2 regions of the Shewanella violacea DSS12 genome follow, and region 2 is predicted to be linked to the other one. Evidence: riboswitches for the same ligand, from Rfam matches in the RefSeq annotation. Region 2 holds a riboswitch; the other holds the start of a gene.
The links. A riboswitch is a leader RNA that binds a small molecule or an ion and turns the genes downstream of it on or off. The one in region 2 is predicted to bind thiamine pyrophosphate.
Positions count from the first base shown of each region.

Region 1: linked by a shared signal. The riboswitch ahead of SVI_RS12700 (TonB-dependent receptor) and the one ahead of thiC (phosphomethylpyrimidine synthase ThiC) in region 2 are both predicted to bind thiamine pyrophosphate.

Region 1 covers NC_014012.1:3,048,824-3,057,105, reverse strand. Annotated here, with positions in the region: gene SVI_RS12745 (curlin) at 1-118, shown strand, start outside; gene SVI_RS12740 (LuxR C-terminal-related transcriptional regulator) at 262-894, shown strand; gene SVI_RS12735 (curli production assembly/transport protein CsgE) at 900-1,367, shown strand; gene SVI_RS12730 (curli assembly protein CsgF) at 1,381-1,791, shown strand; gene SVI_RS12725 (CsgG/HfaB family protein) at 1,794-2,648, shown strand; gene hinT (purine nucleoside phosphoramidase) at 2,891-3,247, shown strand; gene SVI_RS22080 (PaaI family thioesterase) at 3,264-4,367, shown strand; gene SVI_RS12705 (YcfL family protein) at 4,550-4,939, shown strand; TPP riboswitch at 5,077-5,193, shown strand; gene SVI_RS12700 (TonB-dependent receptor) at 5,292-7,466, shown strand; gene SVI_RS12695 (hypothetical protein) at 7,552-7,812, shown strand; gene pnuC (nicotinamide riboside transporter PnuC) at 7,910-8,282, shown strand, end outside.
Region 2 covers NC_014012.1:2,713,977-2,722,258, forward strand. Annotated here, with positions in the region: gene thiH (2-iminoacetate synthase ThiH) at 1-770, opposite strand, end outside; gene SVI_RS11255 (thiazole synthase) at 795-1,559, opposite strand; gene thiS (sulfur carrier protein ThiS) at 1,561-1,803, opposite strand; gene SVI_RS11265 (HesA/MoeB/ThiF family protein) at 1,800-2,618, opposite strand; gene thiE (thiamine phosphate synthase) at 2,605-4,182, opposite strand; gene thiC (phosphomethylpyrimidine synthase ThiC) at 4,186-6,162, opposite strand; TPP riboswitch at 6,393-6,491, opposite strand; gene SVI_RS20745 (hypothetical protein) at 6,665-7,807, opposite strand; gene trhA (PAQR family membrane homeostasis protein TrhA) at 8,040-8,282, shown strand, end outside.

The sequences.
Region 1 (8,282 bases), 330 kb from region 2:
AGGCGGAGCCGGCAACATGGTGAGCGTGAGCCAGTATGACGCATACAACACGGCGAACGTGACAAGTCATGGTTCTTATAACCAGGTGACTATCATGCAAGCTAGCGTGCCAGAGTAAATGTATAAGGTTAAAAGGGTGCTTAGCACCCTTTTAACCGATACAGATTGAAAAGTGATAGATACATTCGGCACGCTAGTGTAGCTTAATTGTTATTTCCAAGGCCTCTGGCGCAGTGAATATTACGACATGGAGTCAGCTGTATGTTTAAAGTCATAAATTGGATTGTTGTTTCGCGTTCTCAATTACTTGCCGATCTTCTGGATACACGTTGGCCGCAAGAGTTTTTGGTTAAGTTAGTCAAGGCTACACCAGAAAACGTTGAGCTTGAGCTTAAAGAAGGTAGCTTGTCACTCGTCGTCATTGACCTAGCCACGGTTGATGTACAAAAAGCATATCAAATTCAGCGACACATCGAGAAAGAATACGTCTCGAGAGTCGTATTCTTACACTACCCTAGACAGATCGATGCGCGCTTTCTTATTCATCCCACGGTGACAGCTGGTATTTTTTATTGTGATGCTTCATTAGAAGACGTAGGACAAGGCTTAGGCAACATCTTGCGTGGGAAATCTGTTATCCCGGCTGAGTTAGTCCACAACAGTGGTGATGACCAATCTCATATGGAAGGCAGCGATAACCTTACCATTCGAGAAAGAGAAGTCCTACAGGCGCTGCTCAGTGGTAGCACTAATGTGGATATAGCTAATCAGTTATTTGTCAGTGAGAGCACCATTAAAACTCACCTCTATCGAGCGTTTAGAAAAATAGGCGTTTCCAGTCGTGGACAAGCAATTGCCTGGTCACAGACTCATCTTCACGAGGTTCATCTGTGAAGCGAATGGTTTTATGTTTATTGCTGTTCAATATGGTCTTTATCGTTTCGGCGGGGGAGCTATCTAAAGCAGAAGTTAAATCGACACCAGCGCTTGAAACTCAAAATATCAGTGATGCAAAGCCAAAGCGAGAGGCCGATCTTGTCGATGGCTTGATCTTAAACAGGGCGATGACCCGGGTTGGCCATCGTTTTTACCGCGAATTTGTCTCTGCATACAGAGATATAGGCGGAATGTCATCTCATTCAGGCTTGAGTATTGTCGAGCGTGCTACGGCTCGAAGCGGCAGTAAAGTCACCATTTTTCATAATAGAAAACCAATATATATCACAGTGGTATCGCCAGCGAGTCGAAATATCGATGGTCAGGCTGCAGCTGCTGCTTCCAGAGTTAATCAAATTTTAAAGCAAAATAAGAAACAGGCAAGTTGGGCACAATTCTTAAATCCTGATCTTGCTCCAGATGAATTTTAGACAGGGACCGAAAATGAATAAATTCAGCTTACTGGGCACTGGCATAGGACTTAGCCTGATGGGTTTTTCCGTCGGTGCAACCCAATTGATCTATACGCCTGTAAACCCCAATTTCGGTGGCAGTTATCTAAATGGTTCATACCTTTTAGCTAATGCTTCCGTACAAAATGATCATAAGACCAGCTCAGGATACACGCCGCCTACAGCACTGGAAAGAATGGCCAACTCCTTAGAGTCTCGCTTGATGAGTCAGTTGTTTAATGATGCGGCGAATGGTGGTGAAGGTTACCTTAAAACAACAGATTTTGAGATCAATGTCGTTAATGAAGATGGTACCTTATTAGTACATATTACCGACATAGTCACAGGTGAAACCACAGTGATAGAAGTCGGTGGATTGGTTAATACGGGGACGGGAGGCTAAGCATGAAGAAGTTAATAATCACTGCAGCCTTGTTACTCTTGACGGCTTGCTCTAGCACCAACACCAGTGAGTTTGAAGGAATAGAAGCCTCATCGAGCCTGATGCCAAAGAGTGATACCTACTATGATCTGATAGGTTTACCCCATCCTCAGGGCAGTATGCTGGCCGCTGTTTATGATTTTCGCGATCAAACGGGACAATATAAGGCCATACCATCGAGTAACTTCTCCACAGCAGTTCCTCAGAGTGGTACCGCATTTCTTGCCCAGGCGCTGAATGATTCAAGCTGGTTTGTTCCTGTAGAGCGAGAAGGCTTACAAAACCTGCTCACAGAGAGAAAAATTGTCAGGGCAGGTCTTAAAGGCGAAGCCAATCAACTGCCTCAATTAAGCTCGGCACAGATTTTGATGGAAGGTGGCATTGTCGCCTATGACACTAATATTAAAACTGGTGGTGCCGGTGCAAGATATCTAGGAATAGGCGTTAATTCTAAGTTTAGGGTCGATACGGTCACGGTTAACTTAAGAGCGGTAGATATTCGAACCGGGCGTTTACTCAGTAGTGTGACGACGACTAAGTCAATATTGTCTAAAGAGGTTTCCGCTGGGGTATTTAAGTTTATCGATGCTCAAGACCTGCTGGAATCTGAACTTGGTTATACCTCAAATGAGCCAGTGAGTCTCTGTGTGGCCCAAGCCATTGAGAGTGCCGTGGTGCATATGATAGCCGATGGGATCTGGAAACGTGCCTGGAACTTAGCGGACACAGCATCTGGGCTTAATAATCCTGTGTTACAAAAATATTGGCTAGAAGCCCATTCTGAAGCGAGAGTGAGTGCGAGAATAAAGCAAGGGTAATAATGCTGGATAAGCATATTAGGGGAGTGATTCATTATCACTCCCTTTTTTGTAGGTGAAAATTCGATACCAGACTCATTTTATCTGTTATTGAGTTTGAGGATTGTCTGATCATAAGGAGTGAAACCTGCTATTAAAAGAATGTTTTATAGTCAGTTGTTTTTACTCTTTACTCTCATATACTCACAAGTCATAAATTTATGCGTATACTGTGGAAACACTAAAGAAAAGAGGACAGTCAGATGGCTGAAGAAACCATTTTTAGCAAGATCATTCGACGTGAAATCCCCGCTGATATTCTATATCAAGACGATCTAGTCACGGCATTCAGAGACATCAACGCTAGAGCGCCGACTCATATATTGATCATCCCCAATCACTTGATTGCAACCACCAACGATGTAAAAGCATCGGATGAGAAAGCCTTAGGTCGTATGGTCACAGTCGCGGCTAAATTGGCACAAGAGGCTGGGATTGCCGAAGATGGTTACCGCATCATAATGAATTGCAATAAGCACGGTGGTCAAGAGGTGTATCATATACATATGCACCTATTGGGTGGTTGCTCCTTAGGTCCCATGTTAAGCATTAACAGCTAATAGAGAGCGCACTGTCATGCAGGTCAATTCAGATGTTTTCCCATTGACACAAATCGCGACTCGCTTTGTCGATCAGCTGGCTCAATGCCGTCGTTTAAAATTAAAGGTACACGAAGCCAGTGAGCATCATGTCCTCATTGAACTGCCATACAATGAGGAACTGATTGGTTATCCCGATACTGGTGTTATTCATGGTGGTGTGATCACCACTTTAATGGATACAGCCAGTGGTAGTGCTGTTGTTTGCGCTATCTATGATAAATATCAGTCATTGGAGCTCTCGCCGACACTCGATCTGCGGGTGGATTATATGAAGCCTGCGGATCCCAATAAGCCAGTGTATGGTTTCGCAGAATGTTATAAAATTTCTTCTAGCGTCTCTTTCACTCGAGCCATAGCTTATCAAGACTCGATTGATGATCCCATTGCCCATGCCGTTGGCTCTTTCATGCGGATAAGCCCGGAAATGATTGGCGATGATTTTCGTCAGGCTTTACTGGGACAAAAGCCAAGTCTATCAGCTAGTCTTAACGCCGTATCGGCGAGCACCAATGCCGTGGATGGTGAGGCCGTTAGTACCAGGGCTGTAAATAATGGTGCTGTAAATCAAGGCACTGTTAATGAAGGTGCTGTAAATCATGCTTCATCGGCAGATACAAGCAAGGCGAGTGAGCCAAGGGGCAAAGAGCTTGACGTTAAAGAAATAGTCAAGCGGGCGACGGCGCTTAACGACTTCGCCCATCTTTTAGCTCATGTTCCCTATACTGATTTCATCGGCATGAATGTGGAGCGTTTCGGGGATGAGCTGGTGTTTAGACTGCCGGCAAGAGATGAGAATATCGGTAATCCTATATTGCCAGCTATCCATGGTGGCGTGATTGCCGGCTTTATGGAGATGTCGGCGATCGTGCAACTTATGGTGTTTATGCATACCTCAAGAGTGCCTAAGGTGGTGGATTTTTCCATTGACTATTTGAGGGCCGGATACCATAAAGACAGCTTTGCCGAATGTAAGATCACCAGGCAAGGGCGCCGGGTGGCTAATGTGAGTATCAATTGTTGGCAAACCAATAGAAAGAAACTCATCGCTACCGCTAGAGCTCATTTTTTGATCCACTGATCCTGGACTTAAAGCCAGTTAACATTCATGGAGACATTAATCTGCTGTGCTAATTTAGCTGGTTAATCTTATCTTAAACTGAGTCGGAGTTTAGGTTAGGCTTGTTTTATCAATACTTATCTACAAGAGTAGGTAATGACGATCCCTGTATGATGGGGTTAAATTAATTTGGAGCGAATGAAATGAAGAAAATCGTTTTGGTCTTAGCATCGGCCCTTATTTTTACGGCTTGTGCTCAGCACACTGCGGGCGTGATGGGCAGCTCTACCGGTGAAGTCAGAATAGATAACAGCAGCTTTGCGAGTGACGTTGGAGTCGAGCAATTAAAGGCGCGTCAGCAGGGCGGCCTGCTGCAAGGTACCGGGATGATTGTGAGTAAGGTCTCTACGGATTTGCGAGTGCAATACAAGTTTACCTGGTATGACATAAACGGTTCCACGCTGGAAGATGAAGCCAGTCCATGGAAATCATTGAAGTTACATGGCATGCAGCGTATGCAAGTTATGGCGGTTTCCCCTAATGCTAATGCCATTCGCTACGAGCTATATGTGAGAGAAGCTTTCTCTAACTGATCTCTTCTTGATTGAGCCGGTATAACTTGGAAATAAAAAGCGTCAGCTTAGCTGACGTTTTTTGTGTGCCAAGTGTGTGTAAATTCCTCATTTGATGGCATATCTTTGTCAATGTCTTGTTTGATTCATGTATAATCCCGCCTGCCAAGGGGTGAGACTGTTATGTACATATGCCAGTTTCTGAGATGTCAGATGACAAACCCTTTGAACCTGATCCGGCTAATACCGGCGTAGGAATGGGCCAATAGGTTTGATACTTTCAAGATGTCTGTTAAGAACATCTGTAGTCGACCAAAATATCCTTTCTCGCTTTTCCAGTTGCCGGATCTCAAAAATTATAATTTGGGGTCCTATGTTTACACTTAAATCTTTTTGTTCCGATTCTACCTTCTTGAAGAGACTTTCTCCGGTAGCTCTCGCGGTATCGACCGCATTAATCAGCCAGCACGCACTCGCTTCAGAACCCACAGAGGCACCTGCCGATGAGATGGAAGTGATAGTGGTTAGCTCTGATTTTCGAGGCTCGACACTGGATAAAATGCCATCAAGCATTACCGTTATCAACCAGCAACAGATAGAAGATGAAGGCGCACAACACTTCGAAGATGTGCTTAATTCTATCGCGAACTTTAACTGGTCCGGCGGTAGCTCTCGGCCTAAATATTTCCAAATCCGTGGTGTCGGCGAGCAGGAGGAGTACCAAGGCGCGCCGAATTCATCTGTAGGTTACATTATCGATGATATCGACATGTCGGGCCTGGGCATGATTTCTAGCATGTACGATCTGCAGCAGGTGGAAGTATTGCGCGGCCCACAAGGAACACGATACGGTGCCAATGCCTTAGCGGGATTGATATACCTTAAGAGTAATGACCCTACCGATGTGTTTGAGCATGGAGCCGAAGTGTCAGTGGGTGATGATAACCTCACGACATTCAGCGGATTTAGCTCTGGACCATTAACCGATTCGGGTAAACTCCTCTATCGGGTATCTCTACAGCAGCATCAACAAAATGGCTATCAGGATAATCTCTATCTTGGCCGTGATGACACCAATGCCCGTGATGAGTTTTCTGGCCGAGCTAAATTGCGCTGGTATGCCAGCGACGATCTACAGATAGACTTAACCTTACTCCACGCGGATTACGATAATGGTTACGATGTATGGACACTGGATAACAATGGTGAAAATACTCAGACCGATGCACCAGGCGTCGATAAGCAGCGCACTACTGGTAGCTCGCTTAAGTTTACTTACTCAGGTGCCGAGCAGTTCGAACTCGTGTCTTTGACATCATATGCCAACTCTCAGACTCATTATAACTATGATGGTGACTGGGCAAATCCTGATCACTGGGGCGGGCTCGATTGTGATGGCGAGGCTTGTGAATATGACTATACCTGGGGCAAGAAGGGCGAGCGAAATACCATTAGCCAAGAGTTTAGACTCAGCTCTACTCAAGCTGGACGTATCTTTTCCGATAGCACAGATTGGTTACTGGGCGTTTATGGTATGCGCTTAACTGAAGACAATGACACAGTTGAAGATTACAACGGTTGGTTAGATACGCTTAATGCCGAATATGAAGCTAATAATACTGCCGTATTTGGTCAACTAGATTCAGATCTAGGTGCGGGTTACGCCTTGTCTTTTGGTCTGCGAGTAGAGCGTCGTGACAGTGATTACAGCGACAGTGCTGGTGATAAATTTAGCCCAGGTGAAACCATGTGGGGCGGTCATATTGCCCTGAGTAAGGCACTTAGCGATAGCCATGAAGCCTATGCCAGGATAGCCCGTGGCTATAAGGCCGGTGGTTTTAATATGACATTGCCAGAAGAGCTGTCAGATAAGAAAGAGTATGACACCGAGACCTTATATAACTATGAGATAGGGCTTAAGTCACGCTGGCTCGATGGCGACGCTAGCACTAACATCTCTTTGTTCTACATGGATAGACGCGATCAGCAAGTCGCAGCCTCTCAGCAAAACCCAGAAGAGCCACAAAAGTTTATCCTATTTACAGAGAATGCCGGTAGTTCACATAACTATGGTGCCGAACTCGAGGGTGACTGGTATGCCACTTCAAACCTTAAGTTATATGCCAGTCTAGGCTGGCTAGAAACGGCCTATGGCGATTATTCTTATCAAGATAAGTACGGTGGGACAGTGGATTTGACGGGGCGAGATCTTGCCCATTCACCTAACTTGACTTACAGTGCCGGCGCGACCTATCGCACCGATTCAGGTTGGTTCACAAACCTGACAACCAGTGGTAAGAGTGAGTTTTACTACTCAGATAGCAACGAATCCAAATCACAGGCCTATACCATCTTCAATGCCCGTGTCGGATATGAAACAGATGTCTGGTCAGCGTACCTATGGGGCCGCAACTTGTTCGATGAAGATTACGGTACTCGCGGTTTCTACTTCGGTAATGAGCCAGATCAAGGCTGGGCAGACAAACAATATATACGCTTTGGTGATCCACGCCAGTTGGGTTTGACTGTTAACGTCAAGTTTCTCTAACTGACATTTTAGTTATCTGAGTTATATTAGTTATTTATTTAATTGTGGTGGCATCTCTTAACTGAGTGTCACCTGAGGTCGAGAAATGAAATTAACTGCCGAGATAAGTTGTTACCCCCTGCAAGATAACTACCTGGATCCTATCCTATGGTTTATCAATCGCTTGGATAGCTATGAAAATATTGAACGTAAAACCAATGCCATGGCGACTCAGGTGTGCGGTGACTATGGTGATGTGATGGCTATGCTGGCGACTGAGATGCAGGCAGCCCATGAAAAATGGGGCAAGGCCGTGTTTGTATGTAAGTTTATTGGTGGTGAGCTGGATTTGTCACACACTCAGTAAGTTTATCGGTTTAAATGTTTAGCCTATGCTCGCTTGACTCCTAAGAGTCTGGCGAGCATTTGTTTTACGTTAGCAAAGTACTATTTGGGGAACAGTCATGATGGATTTTTGGTCAGCCTTGTTAAGCACTTTCAATGGGGCATTAATAGAAGCAACGGCTTTAACTGCCTGGGAGGCCGTTGCTGTCACGCTCGCCGCAGCCTACCTGATATTGGCGATGAAAGGCAGTATCTGGTGTTGGTTTGCCGCATTCGCCAGTACAGCAATCTACACAGCGCTGTTTTGGAAAGTGTCTCTGTTAATGGAGTCGGTGCTCAATGTGTATTATATGGCGATGGCGTTCTATGGCCTGCATCAGTGGTCAAAGGGAAGGACAGATGATTCGGGCATCGAAGTTGTGTCCTGGAGTCTGAAGCGCCATGTTCAGCTGATACTGGGCACTGCGAGTGTCTCTGTGATCGTGGGTTTCT
Region 2 (8,282 bases):
AATGACACGCTGTAACGGCTGCGCCAATACTTAGACTCTAGATAGGCAAGATGATGACCTAGCAAGAGTGCATCGAGACGCCAGTCATCCAGTCCTAACAGGACCCCAAGCCCTATCTTATCAACCCCGGCTTTAGCAACGCGCTCAGGTGTATCGAGTCGATAGGCGAAATCCTTTTTCTTACCCCGGGTGTGATGCTTGGCGTAGGTCTGGGGATTATAAGTCTCTTGATAGACCATGACGGCATCTAGGCCTAAACCCACCAGCTCACTGTACTCATGCTCGGCCAATGGCTGAACTTCCATGGCTAAGTAGCTGAACTGTTTCTTAACCTGAGGTAAAACCTGCTTGAAGTAATCTATACCAACTTTGGTCTCATGCTCTCCGGAGACTAGCAGAATGGAGTCATAGCCAAGCTGTTTGATCACCGCCATCTCGGCTTCGAGCTCTGGGCTATTTAATGTCTTGCGTTTTAGCTTATTACTCATGCTAAAACCACAATAATCACACTCGTTAGCACATAAATTCGACAGGTAAAGAGGTAAAAACATCCCTATATTGGCGCCGAATCTCTGCCTTGTCAGCCGAACAGACTGCTGAGCCATCTGTTCGATATAAGGTTCTGCCGCGGGCGATAACAAAGCTAATAGGCTATTGAGATCCCCTTCAGCGGAATTGAGTGCACGTTCCACATCAAGACTCGTGGCCGAATAGAGTGCTAATTTCAACTTCTCCCGAGAGATCCCCTGAAGATAGGATAAAAAACTCATGGGCATATCCCGTTAAACTGACATTTAATCATTAAGAAATCCCGTCAATGGACTGGTTTCACTCGCCACCGAGAGCACATGACCTAAGCCGGCGAGATAGGCATCCCTGCCAGTCTGTACGGCTGCGGCGAAACAGCGACCCATGGCAACTGGATCTCGACTACTGGCGATGGCAGTGTTAACTAGAACTGCATCGGCGCCAAGTTCCATGGCACGCGTTGCCTGTGAAGGTGCGCCAATACCGGCATCCACGATCACTGGCACTCTGGCCTGTTCAATGATCATTTTCAAAAAGGTTTCAGTCACTAAGCCCTGATTTGAGCCGATAGGGCTGCCTAATGGCATCACGCCGGCGCAGCCAACCTCTTCGAGTCGACGGCATAATACCGGATCGGCATGAACATAGGGCAAGACGACAAAGCCTTTGTCACAGAGGATTTTAGCCGCTTCTAGGGTCTCGATAGGGTCCGGCATCAGATATTTAGGATCCGGGTGGATCTCAAGTTTTATCCAGTTCGTATCCAAAATTTCTCTGGCCAGTTCGGCAGCGAAAACGGCCTCCTTGGCGTTTCTAGCCCCTGAGGTATTAGGCAAGAGCTTTACCCCACTGCTTAACAAGGGCGCTAAGATATCGTCGCTACCGGTTTTCAAATCGAGTCGCTTCATCGCCATGGTCACAAGTTCGGAGCCGGAACACGTGATAGCCTCTAACATAAGCGCTGATGTTGAAAATTTTCCCGTACCGGTAAACAGTCTGGATGAAAATTGGTGATCGGCAATCTTTAACATCTTACCCTCCCGCCACTAGGGCAAATACTTCAAATTGATCGCCAGTACGACACAAGGTCTCTTTCCAGCGTGATTTTGGCAATACTGTGCCATTACGCACCAGCGCCACAGAATTTGCAGCAATACCTTGCTGCTGGAGTAATCCTGATATATTCGAGTCACTGGATACAGAAATATGCTCATCATTGAGCATAATGTTAATTAAGGTTTCGCTGGCAGTATGTTCTGGTTTATTTTGTGTCATTGATTAGCCCCACTAGAGATCACGGTTAAATCAGGTATTTGGGATTCAGTTCTGGACTGTGCCATTAAGCCACCACATACATGACAATCACTATCACGACTCAGTGCCGACTCACGCCACTGCATTGCTCGGCCATCGAATCTGAATAATCTCCCTTGAGGCACAGGCACCCCCAAGAGTATATTCATCCCAAGCAAGGCCTGCATGGATGCCATAACCCCAACCATAGGGCCCAAGACTCCAATGCTCTGACAAGTCTGACTCACAAGAGAATCTTCGGGAAACAGACATGCATAACAGCCAGAATCAGGACAAGACTCCATATCAAGCATAAACAGCTGACCATTGAAGTTGGCCACCGAGGCGGTTATTAATGGAACCTTGGCTTGAAGACATGTTAAGTTGATCAAATGACGAGTGCTAAAATCATCGGTGCAATCGAACACTAGGTCCATGTGCTCCAGCAAGTCTAAGCGATTATGTTCGGCTAATTTATCGGTAACTGCGTGTAAATCACAGGCCGAGTAAGCATTGGATAACTTATGCGCCGCGGTCTTGGATTTATACTCACCGATATCCTTATCACTAAAAAGCAGTTGCCTTGGCAAATTTGATAACTCAATCTTGTCATCATCAATCAGTGTCAGGTGACCCACACCGGCCGCCGCCAGATACTGAGCAACCAGATGACCTAAACCGCCGATACCAACGATGGCAACATGGGCCTGCAACAGGTTTATCTGACCTATCTCACCCACATCTGGCAATAAAATTTGCCTGGAATAGCGCAGAAATTCGGAATTACTCAACGACATTGGCTTGCTCCCAGGCAGAGGATAAGGCTCTATAGGTGGCGCCAGGTTGCTCTGATTCACTCAGGGCTCTCACCACGGCAATATCGTCTACTCCTGTTGTCTTAACCTTAGGGATACGGCTGGCATTTATGCCACCAATCGCCACCAAGGGATAATGTCCCTTAAACAGGTCCACATAATGCTGCAGTTTCATCAGGCCCTGAGGCGCTGAAGGCATCTCCTTAGTCGTCGTAGGAAAGATATGACCCAGTGCGATATAGGAAGGCGTTATTTGCGATGCGAGTAAGAGCTCAAAATAGCTATGGCTTGAAATACCCAAGGCCATTTGTGCATCAGCAATACGCTTAAGATCCGCATCATAGAGGTCTTCCTGACCAAGATGTACACCATAGGCATTATGTTTGAGCGCCAACTCCCAATAATCATTGATAAAGACTTTAGCCTGATAATCCCGGCCTAGAACTATAGCCTGGGCTATTTTATCTTCAAGGTGAGGATCATTCTCATCCTTAATCCTAAGTTGAATCGTTTTAGCCCCGGCTCTGAGCAAGGTTTCTAACAGTGACAACTCAGACACAACAGGATAGAGGCCTAACCTTTCGTCTATGGCCTTAAACTTGATCCCCCGAGGAAGAGAAGGTCCATCGTCTAAGCTTGAAATTTTCGGAAAAGCACTGAGCTCTTTAGGCCATCCGGTGCGCGCTAATGGACCAGGTCCATCACCCACACGATAACTGTGCTTTATTCCGGCACTAACATAAGCCTTAGCCACCACAATAGCATCATGAAGTACAAAACCTGAGGCCATCACACTGGCAATGGCCGAGCTTAAGGTGCATCCGGTACCGTGATTATTGTTCGACGCAATACGTTGACTCGATAACAAAAAACTAGCTTGCTGATGTATTTCGGAGCACGCCGCGGCGCGAGTACAGACAAAGATATCTTGAGCCAAATCAGAGCGCCAAGCGGGACCTTTATCCCCGCCTTTAGCCAACACATTGGTATCTAGTGATAACGACAAGTCTTTGGCCGCCTGATGATACTGGGACATGTCAGTTAAGGTTTGTCCCACCAGCTCACCCAGCTCAAGAGCATTTGGGGTGATCAGTGTGAGCAGGCCCTTAAATGGCGTAAAATCGAGACGAGTATCGTCTCCATCTAGCCTGTCACCACAGCTGGCTATCATGACAGGATCTAAGATAACCGCGACCTCTGTGCCATTGCGCTTGTTGTGGTCGGGAAGATCCAAGGCGAGCCAACGACTCAAGAGATCTATCTGCCGCTGATTTGCCAATAAACCTATCTTTATCGCTTTGGGTGGCAAGTCTTGTAGCAAGGTATCGAGTTGAGCCAGCAGCATCTCATCGGATACCGGCTCAACCAAATTGACAGCGACCGAGCTCTGGGCCGTTAACGTCGTGATCACAGTGCAAGCATGACAAGCGAGATCATTCATGGTGGCTAGATCCGCCTGAATACCTGCGCCGCCACCACTGTCAGAGCCTGCTATTGACCAAACAACAGGCTTTAAAGCCGACGAAGTCGGCTCTAAATTTGCCATAGGTTAGCCCTCAACCTCATCCAGAACAGGTTTAGCCGCACCAGCTTCATGATATAAAGCGGCGCCTTTAGCCTTAAACTCTGCCGACATCATGGCCATCCCCTTCTCTCTATCCAGATTAGAGCTTAAGACGGCAGTGTTTTTCGCCTTAAACTCTTCATCGGTCTGTATCTCAAGCTTTTGAGCCGCCGCATATTCACGCACCTCTTGACTGATTTTCATCGAACAGAACTTAGGTCCACACATTGAGCAGAAATGAGCTACCTTGGCCGATTCCTGAGGCAGAGATTCATCGTGATAGGCTTTGGCAGTTTCCGGGTCCAGTCCTAGGTTATATTGATCTTCCCAACGGAACTCGAAACGAGCCTTGGATAAGGCATTGTCGCGAATTTGCGCAGTCGGATGTCCTTTAGCCACATCACCGGCATGAGCCGCTATCTTATAGGTGATTAATCCTTGCTTCACATCTTCCTTGTTTGGCAATCCAAGGTGCTCTTTAGGTGTCACATAACAGAGCATGGAGCAACCAAACCAGGCAATCATGGCGGCGCCAATACCTGAGGTGAAGTGATCATATCCAGGTGCAATATCTGTCGTTTGTGGGCCTAAGGTATAGAAAGGGGCTTCGTCACATACCTCTAACTGTTTTTCCATATTCTCTTTGATAAGATTCATGGGAATGTGACCAGGACCTTCAATGATGGTCTGTACATCGTACTCCCAAGCGATTTTAACCAACTCGCCTAAGGTTTCCAGCTCAGCAAACTGCGCCTCATCGTTCGCATCTGCGATAGAGCCCGGACGCATGCCATCCCCCAGAGATAAGGACACGTCATAGGCGGCACAAAGCTCACAAATTTCTCTGAAGTGCTCGTAGAGGAAGTTTTCCTGATGATGTGACAGACACCACTTGGCCATGATGGCGCCACCACGTGAGACAATACCCGTCAGGCGATTTGCCGTCATTGGCACGTAACGCAGTAATACGCCGGCATGAATGGTGAAGTAATCGACGCCCTGCTCTGCCTGTTCAATCAAGGTATCCTTAAACACGGCCCAATTCAGATCTTCGGCGACGCCATTGACCTTCTCTAAAGCCTGATAGATAGGCACAGTCCCGATAGGAACCGGAGAGTTACGAATGATCCACTCTCGCGTTTCATGTATATAACGGCCAGTAGACAGGTCCATCACGGTATCCGCGCCCCATCGAGTAGACCAGACCAGTTTTTCGACCTCCTCTTCGATAGAAGAAGTCACTGCTGAATTACCGATATTAGCATTAACCTTAACCAGAAAGTTTCGGCCAATGATCATGGGCTCGGCTTCTGGATGGTTGATATTCAAAGGAATAATCGCACGCCCTCTGGCGATTTCACTTCTGACAAACTCGGGAGTAATCGGCTCAGTAATCGACGCTCCGAAGCTTTCTCCTGGCGCCTTGCGGGTCAATGTCTCGTCGGTGATCTCTGACTGACCCATATTTTCCCGAATGGCAATATATTCCATTTCCGGGGTGATAATGCCTTTCCTGGCATAATGTAACTGGGTAACACACTGGCCAGGTTTTGCCTTTCGTGGAGGAAGCAGAGAATCGAATCTCAAGTGATCTAAGCCATCGTCGGCGAGTCTTTTTTGAGTAAAACCTGAACTGACACCGCTAAGCTGCTCAGTATCATCACGTTCTATAATCCAGTTATTTCTGAATTTACCCAGGCCCTTACGGACATTGATATCGGCATCAGGATCTGAATAGGGCCCGGCACAGTCATAGATTTTTAGCGGGGCATTGGGCTTCAAGATGGGATCAGGCTCGGTCCCCCCAACCATGGTATCCGACTGGAGAATTTGGCGCATACCGACACGGAGGTCTTCACGACTACCCGTTAGATAGACTTTCTCAGAATTAGGGTGCTGTAGCGGCTTTAGGGTATCGATGAACTCTTGAGCTTTAGCTCGGGTTTCGCGGCGGTTTGACATAAGCAATCTCACTTTAATTGAAATGAAGTTGCTTGTCAGGAGAGTTGAATAACAGACACGAGAACACGTCTCTATGTCACAGATAATGACGATAAAATGAATATATTCTGATTATCAGGTACTAAACCTCAGGTCTTCGACTCAAAAAATTGAGGTGATGACACTAAAATTAGCAGCCATTGAATCAAAATATCATGATTCAATGAATACAGAAATTCACACGATTTATGGACATTATCATGCTTGTTTCCTTCGCAGGTTTTAACCTGATCAGGTTCAACGGATCCCGAATAAACGGTCTCAGCCTTTAGGCACTCCGACAAGATTTAACAAGTATAATCTTAAAACATGAAAGTTAACAAGACTTTTGTAAAGATATTAAATCGAAAAAAATCACGCAGACTTAAAACTCAATAGATTGTATTTATTAAAGAAATATACACATTGAAAATATTTTATGTTGAAATCACCAATCTGACATTAAATTATTTCATCATTGACGTTATCGCTTAATGGGTGTTTTATGTACTCTTTTTGCTATAGCCCGCTTTAACGCCGCAACGAGCGAGTCACCATCACAGCGAAATGCATAGCCGAGACTCTCTGCATGGGGATCTATTTGGGTGGGTGTTTGAACAATTCGGTAGCAGGTATCTCCCTGTTTGACGATTCGGTTCGGATCTAACCCGTTATCTAAGCTCTGTGCATTGCTCCAAGTGTCAACTTTAGGGAGCTTGAGAATAATCATCTCGCCATCCATCTCACTGAGTGTTTTAGTTTGGCTATATTGATTGGCTTGTTTGACAACAAGCTCTCCCAGAGCTTCCTCTCTCTGCCGGGAAAGGTATTTTTGGGTTGAAGAACTGAAATTTGAAATAATAAGCTTGTCCCTCTCATCATTGCTCTCAGGTTCAGACGAAAAGAAATTGGCAGACTTACTCTGGGGATAAGCAGTCTCAGGATTGGAAACATCAGCTTGCTTAACCGGAGGCTGTTTAAGCTGTTTGACTACAGTATTTTGTACTAAAGTCTCATGTACTAAGCTCTCTTGTATCAAGGTCTCTTGTACTAATATTTTCTTAAGTGGGCGAGTGTCACTCTCTCGTTTTTCCTTCTCTTTCGCTGGCTTTACTTGATAGCCCTGGGCAGTTGCTTCTTTAATCTGTAAGTCATTGGCAGGCAAATCAGACACCAGCGGCTTAGCTTGCTGTATTTGTTTGTCGATTATTTCAGACTTACTTTTTTCTATCACTGGGGCTTTAAAATACATATAAGCTTTTAATCGGGGGACTTTTAATTGAGGACCTTGTGATTGAATGCCCTTGATCTTAGCTTCGGGATATAACTGAGGAGCGGGTATCCAGAGTAGATCTAACGTAAACACCAGTGCCAGGTGACAGATTATTACCCCAGCAGTCACCAATAACCAAGAAGTCCAGGGCCGGTTGGCAGCTAGATCAGCATGCTTATTCTCGGTTAAGATAAAAGTGCTATGATCATGATTCAGCTCATAGCTCAGCTCTTGAGAGTCCCAGAAGTCATCAAACTGAACCTCGAAATCCTCAGCACTCTTATCAGCCTTTATCCCCTGCAGTTCATCCTGCTGAGCGTTAAATAAAAGCCCCTCTATCTGAAATGCCTTCAATAGCATCATCCCTGTGGTTTATCTTTGTCTGTTCACTTCAATTAAAATGCAGTGAATGAGTCAGTACCAAGATTTCATCTTGGAGCGAATATCAATGAAAACTCAGATAACTAATTAGACGAAAAGTTCATTCTGACACAAGAGACTTAGCTTACACGTGTACGCTCAAGTATGGTTTTATGCAGATTTAGCTGTTAGACTCCACCGATACGATTTAAGGGAATTGGTATATATGCCACTAGAAGAATCTTTTGCTCAACAGACAGCCTCGGTCAATAGCAGCGGTTATACTCACAAAGAAGAGATGGCAAACAGCATAAGCCACGGCTTGGGGATTATAGCTGGGATTGTCGGACTTATACTTTCTCTCATTAAAGGCCAGGAAACACTCAACACAGTTCAATTGTTCGGACTGGTTATCTACTGTGCCAGTATCATATTACTCTTTAGCTGCTCCACCTTATATCATTCAATC